2 regions of the Amycolatopsis sp. NBC_01307 genome follow, and region 2 is predicted to be linked to the other one. Evidence: riboswitches for the same ligand, from Rfam matches in the RefSeq annotation. Region 2 holds a riboswitch; the other holds the start of a gene.
The links. Region 2 has a riboswitch for glycine ahead of gcvP (aminomethyl-transferring glycine dehydrogenase). Riboswitches for the same ligand answer to the same signal wherever they lie in the genome.

Region 1 (7,549 bases), 3.7 Mb from region 2:
CGTCGGCGACGGCCGCCGCGACCTCGGGGTCGACGTCGGCGAGGTGGGCGTCGAAGGTCGTCATCAGCTCTCCTGGGTGAGTGCGGCGTAGGCGGCGGCGTCGAGCAGCTCGGGGACGTCACCGGAGAGACGCACCTTGAGCAGCCACCCTTCGGCGTACGGGTCCGAGTTGATCACCTCGGGGGTGTCCGACGTGGTGCCGTTGACCTCGACGACCTCGCCGGAGACCGGCGCGTACAGCTCGCTGACGGACTTGGTCGACTCGACCTCGCCGAACACCTCGCCGGAGGTGATGGTGGCGCCGACGTCGGGCAGCTGGACGAACACGATGTCGCCGAGCGACTCGGCGGCGAAGGCGGTGATGCCCACGGTGGCGACGTCACCTTCGACGTTCAGCCACTCGTGTTCCTTGGTGTACTTCAGGTTCTCGGGGATGCTCACGGTGGAAGAGTCCTTTACGCGCGGGAGTAGAAGGGCAGGGCGACGACCTCGACGGGCTCGATCCTGCCCCGGATGTCGACGGAAAGTTCGGTGCCGGGCTCGGTGTACGCCCGATCGACGTACGCCATGGCGATCGGGTGACCCAGCGTGGGCGACAGCGCCCCGCTGGTGACCTCGCCGATCACAGTGCTGTCCACGCCATCGGCCAGCAGCTTGTAGCCGTGCCGCGGAGCGCGCCGCCCCTGGCCCTTGAGCCCGACGCGCACGCGCGGGACGTCGGCCTTGGACCGCTCTTCCAGCGCCGCGCGGCCGACGAAGTCACCCGGCTTCTCGAACTTGACCACGCGCCCGAGCCCGGCTTCGAACGGGCTCTGGCCGAGGGTGAGTTCGTTGCCGTACAACGGCATCCCGGCTTCGAGCCGCAGCGTGTCGCGGCAGGCCAGCCCGGCCGGGACGAGCCCGTGACCCTCGCCGGCCTCGGACAGGATGCGCCAGACGGCCGGGGCCTCGTCGGCCGGGACGAACAGCTCGAAGCCGTCTTCACCGGTGTAGCCGGTGCGGGCGAGCAGGACCTCGTGGCCCTTCACGACCGCCGGCACGCTGGCGTAGTACTTGAGCGCGTCGAGGTCGGCGTCGGTGACCGTGCCGAGGATCTTGACGGCGTTCGGGCCCTGGACGGCGATCAGCGCGGTCGTCTCGGACCGGTCGTCGACGACGGCGTCGAAGCCCGCGACCCGCTCGGCGAGCGCGTCGGCGACGACCTTCGCGTTGCCGGCGTTGGCGACGACCAGGTAGTGCTCGTCGGCCAGCCGGTAGACGACCAGGTCGTCGAGCACGCCGCCGCCGGCGTCGCAGATCATCGTGTAGCGCGCCCGGCCCGGCTTGACGCCGGTGAGGTTGCCGACCAGCGCGAAGTCCAGGACGTCGGCGGCCTGCGGGCCGGTGACGTGGATTTCGGCCATGTGCGAGAGGTCGAACAGCCCGGCCGCCTCGCGGACGGCCTTGTGCTCGGCCAGCTCGCTGGCGTAGCGGACCGGCATGGACCAGCCGGCGAAGTCGGTGAACAGCGCACCGAGTCCCTTGTGGACTCCGTGCAGGGACGTTTCGCGAGACATGTTCGCCTTCCGTGGGTGGGGTCGTGAGTGCGTAACAGTGTTAGAACACTGTTACGCACTCACGACCCGTACTCGCTGAGGGGCGGGCAGGAGCAGACCAGGTTGCGGTCACCGCGGGCGCCGTCGATGCGGCGGACCGGCGGCCAGTACTTGTTCTTGCGCGACACGCCCGCCGGGAACACGGCCAGCTCGCGGTCGTAGGCCTTGTCCCACTCGCCGACCAGCGTCTCGGCGGTGTGCGGCGCACCGCGCAGCGGCGACGACTCCGCCGTCCAGGTGCCCTTGGCGACCTCGTCGATCTCGCCGCGGATGGCGATCATCGCGGCGATGAACCGGTCGATCTCGCCCAGGTCCTCGGACTCGGTCGGCTCGACCATCAGCGTGCCGGCGACCGGGAACGACATGGTCGGCGCGTGGAAGCCGTAGTCGATGAGCCGCTTCGCGACGTCGTCGACCGTCACGCCGGTCTCCTTGGTGATCTGGCGCAGGTCGAGGATGCACTCGTGCGCGACCAGGCCGTCCTGGCCCGTGTAGAGCACCGGGTAGTGCGGGGCGAGGCGCGAGGCGACGTAGTTCGCGGCCAGCACGGCGACCTTCGTCGCGGCGGTCAGGCCGGGCGCGCCCATCATCCGGACGTAGGCCCAGGAGATCGGCAGGATCGACGCCGAGCCGTAGGGCGCGCCGCTGATCGGGCCGACGCCGGTCGCCGGGCCGGCCGCCTCCAGCAGCGGGTGGTTGGGCAGGAACGGCGCGAGGTGCGCGCGCACCGCGACCGGGCCGACGCCGGGGCCGCCGCCGCCGTGCGGGATGCAGAAGGTCTTGTGCAGGTTCAGGTGCGAGACGTCGCCGCCGAACTCGCCCGGCTTGGCCAGGCCCAGCAGGGCGTTGAGGTTCGCGCCGTCGACGTACACCTGGCCGCCGCCGTCGTGCACGATCTTGGCCAGCTCGTCGATCGAGTGCTCGTACACGCCGTGCGTCGACGGGTAGGTGACCATGATCGCGGCGAGCGTGTCCCGGTGCGTGTCCACTTTGGACCGCAGGTCGGCCAGGTCGACGTTGCCCTCGTCGGTGCACTTGACGACGACCACGCGCATCCCGGCGAGCACCGCGGACGCGGCGTTGGTGCCGTGCGCGGACGACGGGATCAGGCAGACGTCGCGGGCGTCGTCGCCGTTGGCGCGGTGGTAGGCGCGGATCGCGAGGAGCCCGGCCAGCTCGCCCTGGCTGCCCGCGTTCGGCTGCAGCGACACCTGGTCGTAGCCGGTGACCTCGGCCAGCCACTCGGCCAGCTGCGCGACGAGGACGTGGTAGCCCTCGGCGTCCTCGGCCGGCGCGAACGGGTGGATGCCGGCGAACTCGCGCCAGCTGATCGGCTCCATCTCGGTGGTGGCGTTGAGCTTCATCGTGCAGGAGCCGAGCGGGATCATGCCGCGGTCGAGCGCGTAGTCCTGGTCGGACAGCCGGCGCAGGTAGCGCAGCATCGCCGTCTCGGAGCGGTGGCTGCCGAAGACCTCGTGGCCCATGAAGCCGCTCTCGCGGGCGAGGCCGTTCGGCAGCGCGACGCCGTCCCGCGCGTCCTCTTCGACGCCGAAGGCCTTGAGGACCTTGGCGGTGATCGCGGGGGTGCTGACCTCGTCGAAGGCGACGCGGACGTGGTCGGCGTCGACGTGGCCGAGGTTGACGCCGGCCGCGCGGGCGGCGACGTGGACGTCGGCCGCCTGACCCGGGACGTGCGCGACGACGGTGTCGAAGAAGGACTCGTGCACGACCTCGACGCCGGTCTTGCGCAGCGCGTCGGCGAAGCCCGCGGCCAGGCCGTGGACGCGCTGGGCGATCCGCTTGAGGCCGTCCGGGCCGTGGTAGACCGCGTACATCGCGGCCAGCACGGCCGGGAGGACCTGCGCGGTGCAGATGTTGGACGTCGCCTTCTCGCGGCGGATGTGCTGCTCACGCGTCTGCAGCGCGAGGCGGTAGGCCGGGTTGCCGTCGGCGTCGACCGAGACGCCGACCAGGCGCCCGGGCAGCGAGCGCTCGAGCCCGGCGCGGACCGACATGAACCCGGCGTGCGGGCCGCCGTAGCCGAGCGGGACGCCGAAGCGCTGCGTCGACCCGGCGGCGACGTCGGCGCCGAACTCGCCGGGCGAGGTGATGAGCGTCAGCGAGAGGAGGTCGGCGGCGACGGTGAACAGCGCGCCCGCGGCCTTCGCCGACTCGGAGATCGCGTGGTAGAAACCGCGGCCGCGCAGCACGCCGGACGCGCCGGGGTACTGGACGACGACGCCGAAGAAGTCCTCGGGCAGCCCGGTGAGCAGGTCGCGGACCTCGACCTCGATGCCCAGCGCCTCGACGCGGGTCCGCACGACGGCGATGGTCTGCGGCAGGCACTCGGCGTCGAGGACGACCTTGTTCGACTTCGACTTGGACGCGCGGCGCATCAGCGTGACGGCCTCGGCGACGGCGGTCGACTCGTCGAGCAGGGACGCGTTCGCGGTGGCCAGCCCGGTCAGGTCGGCGACCATCGTCTGGAAGTTGAGCAGCGCTTCGAGGCGGCCCTGCGAGATTTCCGGCTGGTACGGCGTGTAGGCCGTGTACCAGGCGGGGTTCTCGAGGACGTTGCGCCGGATCACGCCGGGGGTGACGGTGTCGGAGTAGCCGAGCCCGATCATCTGCGTCATCGGCCGGTTACGCGCGGCGAGCGCGCGCAGCTCCGCGGTGGCGTCCTCTTCGGACGCGGCGGGCGGCAGGACCAGGTCGCGAGTGACGCGGATCGCACTCGGCACGGCCGTTTCGAGCAGCGCGTCGAGGGATCCGTAGCCGCACTCGGCGAGCATCTTGGCGCGTTCGGCCTCGGAGGGGCCGATGTGGCGGGCGTCGAACTGCGTAGAGGTGATCGGGAGCTCCTCGGGCCGGGCACCGGACACAACGGTGCGCTGGGAACTCCCCCTCTGTCATGGCACCTGAGAGTTTCACCGTGTCAGACACGGCTTTCACCTTGGGTGAGGCGCGGGTGCGCCTGCTTTCCAGAGTGGCCTCGCACGAAGCGGTAGCAGGTACCTGAGAGATTCCGGGGAGTTTGCTCCTTCGGTGCCCCACTGACTTCGTGAGGGCTCTCCCGCCTCGGCTCGACGGCCCGATCTGCAGTTATGGCGGCTACCGTACCTGCCGGGTTCAACCCCCGTCTACTTCACCCGGCCAACACCACACCGGCCCTCGAGCCCGCCTCGACCGCCCCTGGCCCGAACGGGATCAGCGGCCGGCGACCCGGCGGGTGACCGCGCTAGCCAGCGCCGGTGGGCGGCGGACCCGGCCCGAGGGCAGCACCAGCCGTTTCAACGGCCCGCCCAGCGGGACCGGTGGTAGGCCCGCGCCCAGCAGGACGTGCTCCACCACCTGCTCCGCGAGCCACGCCACCGAGTCGTTGAGCCGGTCCAGGGACGGCCGGTCGCCGTCGAAGACGTCCGTGTCGTCCAGGACCACCTCGAAGTACTCCCCCGGCAGCCGGGCGACCACCGCGTCGACGGCCGTCTCGATCGCGCGGGCGCCTTCCGCCGGGTCGGCGAACCCCGCCTCGAGCAGCGGCTCGCGGTAGATCCGGGCGGCGCGGGCGCGCATCCGCGGGCCGTAGCGGACCACGACCGGGAGCCGTCCGGTCAGGTCCGGCACCTCGAGGCCGTGCAGCAGCATGATCGGCGGCACCGCGTGCACCAGCCGCGGCGCCGGCTCGGCCAGCTCGCGCGCGGTGATCCGGAGCCGGCCGGCCATCGCGTCCGGGAGGCCGAAGTAGCGGAAGTCGACGTTGCCGAACCCGAGGCCGTCCGCGACCAGCGACGCGAGCAGCTCGCCGTAACCCCAGATCGGCGACAGCACCACGACCGGCGGCGCCGTCACGAACGGCGGCGACGGTGACGGCGGGCGGGACGCCTCCTGCTCGGGCACCTGGATCACCAGCCGCGGCGGGTCGTCCCAGTCGTGCGGCTCGGCGACCCGCCAGTACAGCCCGAGCGGCTGCCAGAGCCCGCCGAGGATCTCGCGTTCGATGATCCGGCGCGCTTCGGCGTCGGAATGCGGGAAGTCGCGGGGCGGCACGATCCCGACGTAGTGGTGGTAGGTGACGCGGATCTCGTCGCCGCGGGTGGCCGAGCGAATCCGCATCTCCCAGTCGATCGGCGACGCGGCGATCGCGTTCGCCACCTGCGTGCCGGGCGAGGAGTAGACGAGCGCGGTGGCCTGCCGCAGGAAGTCCCCGGCCCGCTCGATGCCTTCCCGCAGCGACTTCGCGGCCTGCGCGACGTGCACCGGCGTGGCCAGCGACTCGGGCAGCACACCGGCGACGCGGAGCAGCTCGGCCTCGCCGAGCCCGGTGACCTCGGCGAGCTGCGCCCAGTGGTCGAAGACGGTCACCTTCGGCGCGTGCCGGTGCTCGACCCAGCTGCGCAGGGTGGACGTCGGCACGCCGATCCGCCGCGCGGCCTCGTCGAAGGAGAGCCCCCGCGCCCGGATCCCGGCCCGGACCGCTTCCGCCCACTCGTCGGCGCGCCAGTGCGTCACCTCACAAAGCTAACGAAACCCGCTAGCTTTGCGCAGGGACAAACCGCCCGCACCACGTCGACGCTGGTGAGCATGACCACCACCGTCCTCGCCCTGACCCTGATCGTCGGCGTGCTCACCTTCGCCGCCGGGGCGTTCCTCGCCGCCGAAACCGCGGTCCGCGTGCTTCGCCGCCGGGAAGCGCGAGTCGCCGCCGAGCGGAAGTCGCTCAACGCCGCGTGGAAGTACCTGCGGGAGGTGTACGGCCTCAAGAAGGCGTGGTTCCCCGGCGAGAAACCCGCCGGGAACCGCAAGCGCCGTTAGATCGGGGTGACGTACGCGCCGGAGATGCCGCCGTCCACCAGGAACTGCGACGCCGTGATGAAGCTGGCGTCGTCGCTGGCCAGGAACGCGACGGCCGCCGCGATCTCGTCGGGCTCGGCGAACCGGCCGACCGGGACGTGGACCAGGCGCCGCGCCGCGCGTTCCGGGTCCTTCGCGAACAGCTCCTTGAGCAGCGGCGTGTTCACCGGCCCCGGGCACAGCGCGTTGACGCGGATGTTCTCCCGCGCGAACTGCACGCCGAGCTCGCGGCTCATGGCGAGCACGCCGCCCTTCGACGCGGTGTAGGAGATCTGCGACGTCGCCGCGCCCATCACCGCCACGAACGACGCCGTGTTGACGATCGAGCCCTTGCCCTGGCGCTGCATGTAGGGCAGGACCGCCTTGCAGCACAGGTAGACCGACGTCAGGTTGACGCGCTGGACCCGCTCCCAGGCCTCGATCCCGGTGGTCAGGATCGAGTCGTCCTCGGGCGGCGAGATACCGGCGTTGTTGAACGCGACGTCGATCGAGCCGAACTGCTCGGCCGTGGTCCGGTAGAGGGCTTCCACCTGCTCGGCGTCGGTGACGTCGGCCTGCACGAACAGGCCGTCGACCTCGTCGGCGGCGGCTTTGCCGGATTCCGGCGTCAGGTCGGCGATGACGACCTTCGCGCCTTCGCTCGCCAGACGGCGGGCCGAGGCGAGGCCGATGCCGCTCGCGCCGCCCGTGATCACCGCGACGCGGCCTTCGAAACGCTGGACCATTACTCCTCCGTGCTGATGAAAACGTTCTTGGTCTCGGCGAACGCCGTCGGGGCGTCGGGGCCCAGCTCGCGGCCGAGGCCGGACTGCTTGAAGCCGCCGAAGGGCGTCCAGTAGCGCACCGACGAGTGCGAGTTGACCGACAGGTTGCCGGCCTCGACGGCGCGCGCCACGCGGAACGCGCGGCCGGTGTCGCGGGTCCAGATCGAGCCGGACAGGCCGTACTCGGTGGTGTTGGCCTGCCGCACCGCGTCCGCTTCGTCGGTGAACGGCACGACGGCCACGACCGGGCCGAAGACCTCGTCGGCCGCGGCCGGGTGCCGCAGGTCCGGCGGGGTCAGGACGGTCGGCGGGAACCAGAAGCCGGGCCCGGCCGGCGCG
Region 2 (7,549 bases):
CTCGTGCCCCAGGCGGCGGGAGCCGGTGACGAAGTCCGCCTCACCGTCGACGACCGGGCCGACCAGGGCTTCGAGCTCGCTGTTGTCGTACTGGCCGTCCGCGTCGGTGGTCACGATGTACTCGGCGCCGGACGCCGCCGCGAGGTGGTAGCCGAGGCGCAGCGCGGCGCCCTGACCGCGGTTGCGCGGTGCGACGCAGACGTACGCGCCGTGGTCCTCGGCGATGGCCGCCGTGTCGTCCGTGCCGCCGTCGACGACGACGAGCACGTCCACCGGCCGGCCTAGGCACTCGTCCGGCATCTTCTCCAGCACCCCGCCGATGCCGCCGGCCTCGTTGTAGGCGGCGATGACCACGACCAGCGACGACAGCCGCAGGTCGGGGTGGCGGCCGCGGAAGTCGTCGAGCGCACCCGTGTCGACGTCGTCGGGGAAAGCGGCCAGGCGCTTGCGGCTCGCCGAGGTCAACGTCGTGAAGCCGAGCGCGCCCGCGACGGGCAGCAGCACGAGCGCCGGGATCTGGTAGCGCCACGAGAACTGGAACACGGCCGAGGCGAACAGCAGGACCAGCCCGCTCGTCGACGCCAGCAGCGCGCCCGCCCGCGCCGCGTCCACCGGCCGTTTCCGCCGGACGACCGTCAGCAGCCCGAGGAGCGCGCCGATGCCGAGCACCGCGCCCGGGACGTAGCCGCCGTTGAGCTGGTAGTCGCGCAGGAAGGCGGCCAGTGGCTCGTCGACGCTCGCGACGACGCCGTCGTTCTGCCGCGTGACCAGGTCGATCAGGGACTGGTCGGCCCACTGCGGATACGTGAGCTGGAACTGCCAGCGGTCCAGCGGGACGTCGGTCGGGTCCTGCTCGCGGGCCCAGGCGAAGCTCTTGGCGAAGTCGTCCAGCACCGCGCCCGCGACGTCGCCGGGCTGGGCCTTGAGCACCTCGATCGCGAACTGGTGCGCGAGCGCCGCCTTGTCCGCGCCGGGCGGCAGCGGGCCGGGCCAGTTCGGGTCGAGGTCGGCGTGCGTGTAGTTGTCCACGAGCCGCGTCTCGCGCGGTTCGGCCGGGCAGAACACCTGCAGTTCGGGCGCCAGGTGCAGGTTCGCGCAGTCGGCGACGGCGGCGGTGCGGCCGTAGAGCATGTTCCCCGACGGCCCGGTCAGGCCCCACTTGCCGGTCTCGGCGTGCACCCGCGCGGAGTACGGCACAACCACGACGAGGATGCCCAGCAGGCCCACGCCCGCGCGGCGCCAGCCCGCCCAGTGCCGCCACGCGCCCCCGGCGGCGACCAGGTAGACCAGCAGCGGCAGGGCCAGCGAGATCCCGATCAGCCGCACCAGCACGGCGAACCCGACGAGCAGGCCCGCGACCCCGGCGCGCTTCCAGCCGGGCGCGCCGCGGCCGAGCAGTACCCACAGCAGCCCGAGCAGCACCGCCTCGAAGACGACCTCGGACATGATGTTCTGCTCGATCTGCAGCTGGTAGGCGTCGAGCAGCACCGGGACCGCGGCGAGCGCGGCGACCCACGGGCGGCCACCGAGGCGCAGCACGAGCGCGTAGACGCCGATCGCGATCAGCAGGCCGCCGATGTGCTGCACCGCCGCGACCCACGCCAGGCCGCCGACCGCCAGCAGCGGCCGCAGCACCAGGTCGTAGCCGATCGGGTCGAGCTGGTCGGCGCGCAGCGCGTGCAGGTTGTCGATGTAGCGGAACGAGTCGATGTAGAGCAGGGCCGGCCGGTAGGCGAGCCAGGTGAGCACCCGCAGGGCGATCGCGGGGAGCAGCAGCAGGAGCAGGAGCCAGTGGCGGCGGAGGAAACCGGACACGCCCGCGGTCACTCCGTCGCGTTCGGACGCTCGAGACCGGAGAAGTACTTCCACGCCGTGGCGAGCCCGTCGGTCAGCGACGTCGACGGCCGGTAGCCGATCGTCTCCGCGCTCCCCGAGACGTCGACGACCACCGCGGGCATCTCCCCCGCCGGCGCCTCGACGTGCTCCACCGGCAGCTCGGCGCCGGTCACCTCACGCACGGCTTCGACCATCTCCAGCACCGAAACCGACTTCCCGGCGCCGACGATCGCGGTGCCGGAGTAGCCGCTGCCGACGGCGAGGGTGATGGCGTTGACGACGTCGTCGACGTGCACGAGGTCGCGCCGCTGCTGCCCGTCGCCGTAGACGCGGACGCCGGTGCCGGTCAGCGCCGCGCGCATCATCCGCGGCACGAAACTGTCCTTGTGGGACATTCCCGGGCCGTAGACGTTGGTGAACCGCAAGGCACACGTCTTCATCCCGTACGCGCCCGCGTAGCCGGACAGCAGCATTTCGCACGCCGCCTTGGTGGCGCCGTAGGGCGTCAGCGGCCGCGGCGGCAGGTCCGGCGTGATGGTCGCGCCACCGACGTTGCCGATCACGGCGTTGGTCGAGGCGAGCACGAAGCCCGGCACTTCGAGGCGCCGCGCCAGTTCCAGCAGTTCCTGCGTCACGAGGACGTTGTCGGCGAAGGTCTGCTCCGGCAGTTCGACCGAGCGCAGCACGGAAGTCAGCGCGGCGAGGTGCACGATGGCCGCCGTTTCGGACGTCACGGCCTCTTCGCGGACGGCGGCGTCGAGCAGCTCGCCGGTCACCACGCGGACGCCGGCCGGCTCGTCCGGGAACGGGACCCGGTCGACGACGGTCACCGGAACGCCCCGCTCGCGGAAGGCGCGCACGACGGCGCGGCCGATGAAGCCGCTGCCCCCGGTCACGACCACGGACGTCCGATCCGGACCACTGCCACTCGCCATGGCGCCAACCTACCTCCCGCCCCTGTGAGGCCGGCGCAAGCCCGGACCTAGGCGAACGCCTCCGGCGGCGGGCACGAGCAGACCAGGTTCCGGTCGCCTGCCGCGCCGTCGATGCGGCGGACCGGCGGCCAGATCTTCGCGCCGCCCGGCCCGGCCGGGAACACCGCCGTCTCACGGCTGTAGGGGCGATCCCACTCGCCCGTGACGCAGCGCGCGGTGTGCGGCGCGTGCCGCAGCGGCGAGTCCGCCAGGGCCCACTCCCCCGCCGCGACGCGGTCGATCTCGCCGCGGATCGCGATCATCGCCGCGCAGAAGCGGTCCAGCTCGGCGAGGTTCTCGCTCTCGGTCGGCTCCACCATGAGCGTGCCCGGCACCGGGAACGACATCGTCGGCGCGTGCAGGCCGTAGTCCGCCAGCCGCTTGGCGACGTCGTCGACCGTGACGCCGGTGGCCTTCGTCAGCGGCCGCAGGTCGAGGACGCACTCGTGGGCGACGAGGCCGTCGTGGCCGGCGTAGAGCACCGGGTAGTGCTCGCCGAGCCGCCGCGCGACGTAGTTGGCGTTCGCCACGGCCACCAGCGTCGCCCGGCGCAAGCCTCCGGCGCCCATCGTCCGGACGTAGGCCCACGAGATCGGCAGGATCGACGCGCTGCCCCACGGCGCCGCGCTGACCGGGCCGACGCCGGTCGCCGGGCCGGCCGCGGGCTGCAGCGGGTGGTTCGGCAGGAAAGGCGCGAGGTGCGCGCGGACGCCGATCGGGCCGACCCCCGGCCCGCCACCGCCGTGCGGGACGCAGAACGTCTTGTGCAGATTGAGGTGCGAGACGTCGGCGCCGAACCGGCCGTACTGCGCCACGCCGATGAGCGCGTTGAGGTTGGCGCCGTCGACGTACACCTGGCCGCCCGCGTCGTGCACCAGCGCGCAGACCTCGCCGACGGTGTCCTCGTAGACCCCGTGCGTCGACGGGTAGGTGATCATGATGGCCGCGAGATCGGCCCGGTGCTCGTCCACTGTGGACCGCAGGTGCGCGAGGTCGATGTCGCCGCCGTCGTCGCACCGGACGACGACCACCCGCATGCCCGCCATCACGGCGCTGGCGGCGTTGGTGCCGTGCGCGCTGGCCGGGATCAGGCAGACGTCGCGCTCGCCCTCGCCGCGCGAGCGGTGGTGGGCGCGGATGGCCAGCAGCCCGGCGAACTCGCCCTGGCTGCCGGCGTTGGGCTGCAGGGAAACCGCGTCGTAGCCGGTGATCCGGGCCAGCCAGGCCTCGAGGTCCGCGATCACCGACAGCAGGCCGGCCGCGTCCTCGGCCGGGGCGAACGGGTGCAGCCCGGCGAACTCCGGCCAGGTGACGGGCTCCATCTCCGCCGCGGCGTTGAGCTTCATCGTGCAGGAGCCGAGCGGGATCATGCTGCGGTCGAGCGCGACGTCCTTGTCCGACAGCTCCCGCAGGTAGCGCAGCAACGCGGTTTCGGAGCGGTGGGCGTGGAACACCGGGTGGGTGAGGAATCCGCTCGTGCGCCGCAGCGGCGCCGGGAGCGCGTCCGCCGTGTCCTCGTCCAGGCCGTCCACATCGGACACCGCGACGCCGAAGGCCTTCCACACCAACGAGAGCCGCTCGCGGGTGGTCGTCTCGTCGCAGGCGACGCCGACGTGGTCGTCGTCGATCCGCCGCAGGTTCACACCGAGGTCGCGAGCCGCCGCGACGACCGCGGCCGCGCGGCCCGGCACCGCCGCGGTGACGGTGTCGAAGAACTCGCCGTGCACGACCTCGACGCCGCCCTCGCAGAGGCCGGCCGCGAGCACGGTCGCCATCCGGTGGGCGCGCAGCGCGATCGCGCGCAGGCCGTCGGGGCCGTGGTGGACCGCGTACATCGAGGCCATCACGGCGAGCAGGACCTGCGCGGTGCAGATGTTCGACGTCGCCTTCTCGCGGCGGATGTGCTGTTCCCGGGTCTGCAGTGCCAGCCGGTACGCCGGGGCGCCGTCTTCGTCCTTCGAGACACCGACCAGCCGGCCGGGCAACTGCCGCTCCAAGCCTTGGCGGACCGCCAGGTAAGCCGCGTGCGGGCCGCCGAAGCCCATCGGGACGCCGAACCGCTGGGTCGAGCCGATGGCGACGTCGGCGCCGAGCTCACCGGGCGGCCGCAGCAGCGTCAGGGACAGGGGGTCCGCGGCGACGATCACCGCCGCGCCGTGCTTCTTGGCGTCGGCGATGGTGAAGTCGAACTCGCGGACGGCGCCGGACGCGCCCGGGCAGGACAGCAGGACGCCGAAGAAGTCGCCGCCGAGGCCGAGCCCGGTGAGCCCCTGGGACAGGTCTTCGACGACCAGCTCGATGCCCAGCGGTTCCGCGCGAGTCCGCAGCACGGCGAGGGTCTGGGGCAGGGTGTCCTCGTCGACGACGAACCGGTTGGACGCCGACTTGCCGGCGCGGCGCACGAGCGTCATCGCTTCGGCGGCCGCGGTGGCCTCGTCGAGCAGGGACGCGTTCGCGACGGGCAGGCCGGTCAGGTCGGCGACCATGGTCTGGAAGTTGAGGAGCGCTTCGAGCCGTCCCTGCGAGATTTCCGGCTGGTAGGGCGTGTACGCGGTGTACCAGGCCGGGTTCTCGAGGACGTTGCGGCGGATCACCGACGGGGTCACGGTGTCGTGGTAACCGAGGCCGATCATCTGGGCCATCGGCCGGTTCCGCGCGGCCAGCGCCCGCAGTTCGGCGAGCACCTGGGCTTCGGTGGCGGCCGGCGGCAGGTCGAGGGGCGCGGCGGACGCGCGCAGCGACCCGGGCACGGCCCGCTCGGCGAGTTCGTCGAGGGAGGCGACGCCGATGACGTCGAGGATCGTGCGGAGTTCCGCCGGACCGGGCCCGATGTGCCGGTCGGCGAAGGGAAAGCCCTGTTCCAGGGAGGCGAGTGACGGCTGCACGATGGCCTCCTGCGAACGCGACCACGGCCGGGGGTCCGGGGGCGGAGCCCGCCGGGCGGGGTGTGGGGGTTGCCCCCACAAAACACCAGGTAGGCGACGGGCGAGCCTGCGAGCCCGAAGCCGTACCCTCCCCACTCTGTCCGTACCCCCGAAGGGGCGCCTGAGAGTTTCGCCCGAGGTTGAGCCGGGCTTGCACCGTCGGCGGGGCCATCAGGTTGTGTCCTGACGACCCGCTTTCCAGAGGCGTCTAGACCGCGCGGTCCAGGGTGCCTGAGAGGTTCCGGGGAGGACTTGCTCCTTCGGCGCCGGACTCGAGGTTGTGGTCCGGACTCTCCCGCGCGGTTTCGTCGACTGCGTGGATCACTTTACTCCCGCCGCCGCGGAGATGATCACCCGGTACGGCGGGCGTTGCGGCGTTGGGTCAGCTCGTCCGGCTCGTGCGCTTCGACGATGCCGCCGTCGGCGCGTTCGGCCGGGAACTCGTGGATGGTGCCGCTGATTTCCTGCATCGCGCCGCTGACCGCGATGCCGAACACGCCCTGGCCGCCCTGGAGCAGATCGACGATCTCCTCCGGCGAGGTGCATTCGTAGACCGTGGTGCCGTCGGAGAACAGTGTGACCTTGGCGAGGTCACGGACCCCGCGGACGGACAGGTGGTCGACCGCGACCCGGATGTTCTGCAGCGAGACCCCGGTGTCCAGCAGCCGCTTGACCACCTTCAGGACCAGGATGTCCTTGAACGAGTACAGCCGCTGGGAGCCGGAGCCGTGCGCGGTGCGGATGCTGGGCGCGATCAGTTTCGTGCGAGCCCAGTAGTCGAGCTGACGGTAGGTGATCCCGGCGATCTGGCACGCGGCCGGACCCCGGTAGCCGACGAGCTCGTCGGGCAGCGAGTCATCGGGGAACAGTTCACCCTGCTCGCCAGCCGCGAACCGAACAGGCTGCTTCTCGGAACCAGCCTCGACCACGCAAGCCTCCCCTCGCCCGACCAGGCGGCCGGCGAATGACAGCCGGACAGGACCCAGAGCGGGACCCACCGGAGATCAACCGCCACGATCCGGCCCCAGACCGTGAATCACATCGTGGCGATTTACCTCCTCCGACGGTAAGCGCCCAGGCAAGGCCGGTCAACGCGACGCGCGGCAAGCCTCAACGGTCGGATGAGCGTTTGAGCCGTTCGCCGTACCCGGGAGGCAGTGGTTCAAACCTCCTGGACACTTTTACTCAGCCGTGTTAATTTTTACTCATGCAAGTAAAGACCGAACTCATGGCCGAGATGGGCCTCAGCGTGACCGAGGCCGCCCGCCGCGCGCAGATCCTCGGCGCGACGATCGGCGTCATCAACGACCTCGGCTACCGCAAGGCCACGTTCGCCAAGATCCGCGAACGCGCCGGGCTGAGCAGCACCCGGATGATCTCCTACCACTTCACCAACAAGGCCGGGCTGATGCAGGCGGTGCTCAGCACGGTCGTCGAGACGAAGAACGAGTTCCTCAAGGAGCGCACCGGCGGCGATCTGGACCCGGCCGACCGCGCCGGCTACCTGCGGGCGCACATCGAGACGTCGATCGCGTTCCTGCGGGCCTACCCGGACTGCGTGCGGGTGCTGACGGAGATGGCCGCCAACACCGACGACGCCGAGGGCTGGGTGATGACGAAGGTCCTGGTCGACGACCTGCGGGTGCACGGCCTGGCCCGCCAGCTCAAGCAGGGCCAGGCCGAGGGCACGTTCGGCGCGTTCACGCCCGAGGTGATGGCGATGTCGATCGCCCAGGCGATCGACGGCGTGGCGGCGGCCTACGCGGCCGACCCCGCGCTGGACCTGGAGCTCTACGGCCGCGAGGTCGCGGACAC

Region 1: another riboswitch for glycine. It lies ahead of gcvP (aminomethyl-transferring glycine dehydrogenase); the one in region 2 lies ahead of gcvP (aminomethyl-transferring glycine dehydrogenase).

The regions. Positions count from the first base shown of each region.
Region 1 is NZ_CP108403.1:10,720,062-10,727,610, reverse strand. Features, by position in the region: gene glyA (serine hydroxymethyltransferase) at 1-64, opposite strand, end outside; gene gcvH (glycine cleavage system protein GcvH) at 64-441, opposite strand; gene gcvT (glycine cleavage system aminomethyltransferase GcvT) at 456-1,556, opposite strand; gene gcvP (aminomethyl-transferring glycine dehydrogenase) at 1,616-4,447, opposite strand; glycine riboswitch at 4,588-4,681, opposite strand; gene OG439_RS48435 (helix-turn-helix domain-containing protein) at 4,803-6,104, opposite strand; gene OG439_RS48430 (hypothetical protein) at 6,177-6,407, shown strand; gene OG439_RS48425 (3-oxoacyl-ACP reductase) at 6,404-7,171, opposite strand; gene OG439_RS48420 (aldehyde dehydrogenase family protein) at 7,171-7,549, opposite strand, start outside.
Region 2 is NZ_CP108403.1:3,352,249-3,359,797, forward strand. Features, by position in the region: gene OG439_RS13865 (glycosyltransferase family 2 protein) at 1-1,815, opposite strand, end outside; gene OG439_RS13870 (NAD-dependent epimerase/dehydratase family protein) at 1,824-2,771, opposite strand; gene gcvP (aminomethyl-transferring glycine dehydrogenase) at 2,819-5,695, opposite strand; glycine riboswitch at 5,943-6,042, opposite strand; gene OG439_RS13880 (MerR family transcriptional regulator) at 6,085-6,663, opposite strand; gene OG439_RS13885 (TetR/AcrR family transcriptional regulator) at 6,942-7,549, shown strand, end outside; gene trxA (thioredoxin) at 7,526-7,549, opposite strand, start outside.